3 regions of the Leclercia sp. GHBNCSD genome follow, and region 1 is predicted to be linked to each of the others. Evidence: riboswitches for the same ligand, from Rfam matches in the RefSeq annotation. Region 1 holds a riboswitch; each other region holds the start of a gene.
The links. Region 1 has a riboswitch for thiamine pyrophosphate ahead of thiC (phosphomethylpyrimidine synthase ThiC). Riboswitches for the same ligand answer to the same signal wherever they lie in the genome.

Region 1 (2,261 bases):
CTGTTACGCAGGATCCACTCGCGGGTTTCGTGAATATAGCGCCCGGTAGAGAGGTCCATCACCGTGTCCGCGCCCCAGCGGGTCGACCAGACCAGTTTCTCCACCTCCTCTTCGATAGACGAGGTGACCGCTGAGTTACCGATGTTGGCATTCACTTTCACCAGGAAGTTACGGCCGATAATCATCGGCTCCGACTCCGGATGGTTAATGTTGGCCGGGATAATGGCGCGCCCGGCAGCGACTTCGTCACGGACAAACTCCGGGGTGATGTTCTCCGGCAGGCGGGCACCAAACCCTTCGCCCGGATGCTGGTGGCGCAGCACGTCGGTACGGATGCGCTCGCGGCCCATGTTTTCGCGAATGGCGATAAACTCCATCTCCGGGGTTACGATCCCCTGACGGGCGTAGTGCAGCTGGGTGACGCATTTGCCCGCTCTGGCACGTTTCGGCGTAAGAAGGCCGGTGAAGCGCAGCTCGTCCAGACCATCATCGGCCAGGCGCTCCCGGGTGTAAGCTGAGCTTTGTTCGGTTAGCGCTTCGCAATCGTTACGTGCGTCAATCCAGGGTTGGCGCAGTTTCGCCAGCCCCTGCTGCACGTTGATGGTTATCGCCGGATCGCCGTACGGGCCGGACGTGTCGTAGACCGGCACTGCTTCGTTCTCTTCAAACTGGGGAGCCTCTTTGCTGCCGCCGACGAGCGTCGGACTGAGCTGGATCTCGCGCATGGGCACGCGAATATCCTCCCGGGAGCCGGTCAGATAGATGCGTTTTGAGTTAGGGAAAGCGGTGCCTTCCAGGGTGTCGATAAAGTGTTGGGCTTGTGCGCGCTGTTCGCGGCGGGTCAATTTTGTGGCAGACATAGCTCGTTCCAGAAAGTGAGGAAGTGGCTTGTCAGACGACGGATGAAGCAAGAGAGGATCGCCCGGCGGCGATACATGAACAGATTGACTCTTGTTCCCTTCGCAGGTTTTAACCTGATCAGGTTCCGCGGATCCCGAATTAACGGTCTCAGCCCGGCTTTCGCACTGGGCACTCCGACAAGAATGTGCTCCCCTACAGCGGGAGCAGTAAATGTAAATTACGCGTTAACGATAAATAACTCAAGCCGGTCGGGCGACGTTATCTTCGTTACTCGCTTTCAAATTGTGATCCAGCGCAAGGGCGATCAGGTTGTCTTCCAGCGTAAACCGCTGCTCCAGCGCCTCGCCGATATCAGAGAGGGCCTGCTGAAATTCCAGATAATTATCCTGATCGATGGCATTCTCGAGCGTGGAGTCGTAATAATCCATGATTTGCTGGGTATTGGCTTCCAGCAGAGGATAGAGTTTGGTGGCCGCTAAAAACGGGCTGTTACCTTCCATTTCACCGATAATACGCTCATAAATATTGAAATGGCCGTTAGAAAGGTAATCGACCAGGCTCTGACAGAAATCGTCCAGCGCTTTTTCGTTCAGGCGCATATAGGACTCTTTGCCCGGTTTAATGCCAACAAGGTTGTAGTAGGCAACAAGCAGATGTTTCCGCACGTGCAGCCAGCGATCGACCAGGTTGTTACATCCGCCAACGCGTTCTGTCAGGTTTTCTAGCTGGTTTAGCATGTTTGACTCCGCAAGGTTAAGATTAAATTCTGCCCGCCCAAAATGTAATAGTATTGTTACCAACATGCCTGTGAAGCAAAGGTAGTGCAATAGATATGGATCGTATAATTGAAAAATCGGATCGCGGCTGGTGGTTAGTCAGCCATGAACAAAAATTATGGTTGCCCGGTGGTGAATTACCACATGGCGAGGCCGGAAATTTCGATCTTGCGGGTCAACCCGCACTTAATATCGGGGAGTGGCAGGGCGATCCTGTGTGGTTGATCCAACAAAATCGCCGTCACGATATGGGATCGGTACGCCAGGTGCTCGATCTCGATGTGGGTCTGTTCCAGCTGGCCGGGCGTGCTGTGCAGTTGGCCGAGTTTTATCGCTCGCATAAATACTGCGGCTACTGTGGTCACACCATGCACCCAAGCAAAACCGAGTGGGCCATGCTCTGCGGCCACTGCCGCGAACGTTACTACCCGCAAATCGCGCCGTGCATCATCGTCGCCATTCGTCGTGAAGAGACCATCCTGCTGGCGCAACACACGCGTCATCGTAACGGGGTGCATACCGTGCTGGCCGGGTTTGTCGAAGTGGGCGAAACGCTGGAGCAGGCTGTCGCCCGGGAAGTGATGGAAGAGAGCGGCATCAAGGTGAAGAACCTGCGCTATGTCA
Region 2 (2,261 bases), 550 kb from region 1:
GCGGCGCAGCCATGGCCATTCGACAAAACGGAAAAATGACCCGCCACGCATCCCAAGCTGGGCGGCAAGCTGGCGCTGTTCGCCGGGGATATTTTCCAGCGCCTGTAAGAGCAGGCGCGTTGCCATCGGCATGTTGAAAAAGAGGTGCGCCAGCAGGATCCCCTGCAGGCCATAGGGCGAGAAGCGCCACTCAAGCCCGAGTGCCTGGAATAGCGCGGCCAGCCAGCCCTGACGCCCGTAAACGCTGAGAATGCCAAATACCGCCACCAGTACCGGCAGGATCAGGGTCATGGCGCACAGGCGTAGCAGCGCCTGCCTGCCAGGGAAGCGACGCCGGTAGAGCGCGCGGGCAAGAAATATCGCGGGCACGACGGAGAGCAGGGCGGAGAGAAACGCCTGCCAGAACGAGAAGCGGATAACGTGCCACAGATAGCTGTCGTGCAGAAGCGCCGCGACGTCGGTGGCTGGCGCGTTAAACCACAGCGCCAGAAATGCGCCCAGGGCGACGGCCACCATCAGCGTGGCGGCCAGCAGCCCCGGCAGCAACCAGCCGGCGATTAACGGCTGACGGCGCGTTGCCATTCACTGACCCATGCTGCACGTTTCCCGGCCACTTCCTGCGGGGTAAATTCCAGCGTGGTTTGCGGTTTCACCAGGGTATCAAAACCTGCCGGTAACGTCACATTGGTCACCGGATACATCCAGTTGCCGGTCGGGATGGCGTTCTGGAACGACGGAGAAACCATAAATTTCAGGAACTTCTCAGCCAGCTCCGGCTGCTTGCTGGCTGCGGTCCGGGCGGCGACCTCAACCTGCAGATAGTGACCTTCAGCAAAGTCAGCGGCGGCATAGTTCTCTTTTTTCTCGGCGATGATGTGGTACGCCGGGGAGGTGGTATAGCTCAGCACCAGATCGCTTTCCCCTTTCAGGAACAGACCATAGGCTTCGCTCCAGCCTTTGGTCACGGTGACCGTTTTGGCGGCCAGTTTCTGCCAGGCTTCCGGGGTCTTGTCGCCGTAGACCTTTTGCATCCACAGCAGCAGACCCAGCCCCGGGGTGCTGGTGCGGGGATCTTCGTAGATCACCCGCCACTTCTGGTCGCTCTCAACCAGCTCTTTCAGGCTCTTTGGCGGATTTTTCAGCTTGTTTTTGTCGTAGACGAAGGCGAAGTAGCCGTAATCGAAAGGCACAAAGGTGTCGTTCTTCCAGCCGCCAGGGACGTTAACCGCCTCGGCCGCCACACCGCTTTTGGCGAACAGCCCGGTCTGGGTGGCTGCTTCCAGCAGATTGTTATCCAGCCCCAGCACCACGTCGGCTTTGCTGTTTTTGCCTTCCATGCGCAGGCGGTTCAGCAGCGAGACGCCATCCTCCAGCGCCACGAACTTCAGCTCGCACTTGCAGTCGGCCTCAAAGGCTTTTTTGACCGCCGGGCCCGGGCCCCAGTCGGCAGCGAAAGAGTCATAGGTGTAGACCGTCAGGACAGGACTGGCAACGGCAGGCAGCGCAACCAGCGCCAACAGGGGAAGAACAGTTTTGAACACTTTGCACCTCATTGTTTGAGAGTGGCAAAGGATTTTGAGCAACAGCCTCAAATCCCTTCGCCGGCGTTATCCGGATCAGGTTCGACGGGTATTTTCTCAGCACACGCTTTCACGCAGCACCCCGTTGAGAACGGCAGTATTGTAATGATTTGGTGAATATTACGAAAGTGTTATGGTTCCGGCGGCGCAAACCACGCCGATTTAAAATCAAACCACCCCAGCGTATTCATACGCAAGCCGCGCATACTGCGCTGCCCCTGGATCATCAGCCAGTGGTGGATCAGCGGGACGATCGCCTGCTGGGCGAGCAGCTGCTGGCACCAGACCGCAAGATTCATCTCACCCGCGCGCCACTCGGCGGCGTCCTGTTGCCAGTCCCGCTCAATACAGTTTTGCAGAAGCGGCACCTCATAGAGATGTGAGAACAGCGAGAAATCCAGCGGCAGGGTGAAGTTGACGCTGTTGAGCCAGATGTCGCTCACGATCTCGCCGCGATGCCACTCCTCATAGCTGACCTCCTGAATGTTCAGCGTCACCTGCTCGGCGGCGAGCAGCTCGCTCATCATTCTGGCGATCACCCGATGTTCGATATGTTCGCGGTAGAAGGTCAGGGTGAGGCTCTCCAGCCCGGCCGGTTGGTCGCCGCGTCCCGGACGGGCATGGTGCCAGCGCGGCAGCAGGCCATACGCCGGGAACCAGTAGGACTGATATACTTCCTCA
Region 3 (2,261 bases), 1.8 Mb from region 1:
ATCTACTCGGCGTACGAAATTTTCGTCAGCGATGAATTCACCAGAGCTAGTAGACGCCATAGGATAAGAGTACCTATAGGTCGAATAACAGTTGTCAAACTCTAGAGTATATTTTTCGCCTGCCACTTGGAAACTTTTAAATGGTAAGCTTTCAAACATCTCAATAGTGTTTTTTCTATGAGAGTAAAAACCATCAGCCTTGTTTTTTCTTTCTGCTTCTTTTATCTGTTTATCAGTCTGAATGGTTCGATGTATGTTATTTACAACTACGCCAAAGGGAATTGATAAGGATAACAATCCTAACGGCAATTTGCTGATTTCAATGAATTTATTAAATCCATCTGCATCAAGTTTAAGATCGTATTCTCTCCAGCATATAAACCCTATCATCAAGAAAGAAACTATAGGTATTATGATTGCTGCTTTAAATAATTGTTGGTGAGTAAGAGGCTCAGCATTCATTTTGAATGCTTTAACCTTAAACAAATATAAAATGTGTAGTACTAAATATAATAGGAAAAATGCAAATATACCTGAGTTCAATGTCATTTTATCATGCCTTTGATTTTTAATTATTGGTAACTTTTAAATTAAATAATGAAGAGCGCTAAAGCAGCTTCACAAACAACCCTAGTATAATTTTAGCTATTAAACTAAAGGTTTTAACTCTCTTTACTATGAAATCTGATTGCCAATTCTAATTTGTTTTAGTGTCGAGTGAAAGAGGGTTTTAATAATTTGAATGATTTATAACCTTACTTAATCTTGTTGTCTTGACCCACACCCTTACTATCGGACAGCTAACGCAGTTAGCGTTTCTTCTGTCTTTTGCTCCTGCCTTACGCGAAGAAGCGATTGCCCGGAGACGAGTAACTGGAAGCCTGCGACAGTTACAACTTACCTACGCTCTTCACCTCAAGCGGATATACAAGCGGGTGAGCACATTTCAGGTAATTAATTACGTGAGAAACCTATTTCTGGTGTGATAACTGCTGTGATAAGCACTGTGATAAATCGATAATCCTTGCACCCTGCCTACGGCCCCGGTTACACTAAACGCCTACAATTTGTTTCTGTGTAAATGATTGTTTTGTAATTGATTTGACTCGGGGTGCCCTTCTTTGTGAAGGCTGAGAATATACCCGTACCACCTGATCTGGATAATGCCAGCGTAGGGAAGTCAGATGCCCTCCGGGCTATCGCTTCTTCGCGCAAGGCAGGAGCGATACCATGCAGCCTGACCTGCTTAATCTACACGCCTTACACCATTTCCGAACCCGTTCTCCGCTGACCCACTGCATGACCAACGACGTGGTGCAGACCTTTACCGCCAATGTCCTGCTGGCCCTTGGTGCATCACCGGCGATGGTGATTGAAGCCGAAGAGGCGGAACAATTCTCCGCGCTGGCCGATGCGCTGCTGATCAACGTCGGCACCCTGACCGCACCGCGCGCCCAGGCGATGCGCCGGGCCATTGAAAGCGCGGTGGCGGCGGACAAGCCCTGGACGCTCGATCCGGTAGCCGTTGGCGCGCTGGCGTACCGCACCCGTTTTTGCCAGCAAATTCTCACCCTGAAACCGGCGGCCATTCGCGGCAATGCCTCGGAAATTCTCGCGCTCGCCGGGATGAGCGCGGGCGGGCGCGGGGTGGACACCACCGACACGGCGGCCAGCGCGCTACCCGCTGCCCAGGCGCTGGCGCGGCAAACCAATGCGATTGTGGTGGTGACGGGGGAGGTGGATTACGTCACTGACGGACTGCGCACCCAGACCCTGACGGGGGGCGACCCGATGATGACCCGGGTGGTGGGCACCGGCTGTGCGCTATCGGCGGTGGTGGCGGCCAGCTGTTCGCTGCCGGGCGACCGGCTGGATAACATCGCGGCGGCCTGTGGCTGGATGAAACGGGCCGGTACCCTTGCGGCTGCTCAAAGCCGCGGGCCGGGCAGTTTTGCGGCAACGTTCCTTGATGCCCTGTGGGCTCTGGGGGCACAACGATGAAACGCATTAATGCCCTGACCATTGCCGGTACCGACCCCAGCGGCGGCGCTGGCATCCAGGCTGACCTCAAAACCTTCTCCGCGCTCGGCGCATACGGCTGCTCGGTGATCACCGCCCTGGTAGCCCAGAATACCCGGGGGGTGCAGTCGGTCTATCGCATTGAGCCTGATTTTGTAGCGGCGCAGCTTGAGTCGGTGTTCAGCGATGTACGCATCGACACCACCAAAATTGGCATGCTGGCGGAGGCCGATATCGTCGAG

Region 2: it holds a riboswitch for thiamine pyrophosphate, as region 1 does, so the genes downstream of both, thiB (thiamine ABC transporter substrate binding subunit) here and thiC (phosphomethylpyrimidine synthase ThiC) in region 1, are expected to answer to the same signal.
Region 3: it holds a riboswitch for thiamine pyrophosphate, as region 1 does, so the genes downstream of both, thiM (hydroxyethylthiazole kinase) here and thiC (phosphomethylpyrimidine synthase ThiC) in region 1, are expected to answer to the same signal.

The regions. Positions count from the first base shown of each region.
Region 1 covers NZ_JBQVYO010000001.1:1,740,461-1,742,721, reverse strand. The annotation lists gene thiC (phosphomethylpyrimidine synthase ThiC) at 1-860, opposite strand, end outside; TPP riboswitch at 939-1,047, opposite strand; gene rsd (sigma D regulator) at 1,101-1,598, opposite strand; gene nudC (NAD(+) diphosphatase) at 1,694-2,261, shown strand, end outside.
Region 2 covers NZ_JBQVYO010000001.1:1,190,618-1,192,878, reverse strand. The annotation lists gene thiP (thiamine/thiamine pyrophosphate ABC transporter permease ThiP) at 1-582, opposite strand, end outside; gene thiB (thiamine ABC transporter substrate binding subunit) at 558-1,541, opposite strand; TPP riboswitch at 1,576-1,675, opposite strand; gene sgrR (HTH-type transcriptional regulator SgrR) at 1,712-2,261, opposite strand, start outside.
Region 3 covers NZ_JBQVYO010000001.1:3,551,217-3,553,477, forward strand. The annotation lists gene ACT3IC_RS16945 (hypothetical protein) at 1-549, opposite strand, end outside; TPP riboswitch at 1,098-1,195, shown strand; gene thiM (hydroxyethylthiazole kinase) at 1,231-2,001, shown strand; gene thiD (bifunctional hydroxymethylpyrimidine kinase/phosphomethylpyrimidine kinase) at 1,998-2,261, shown strand, end outside.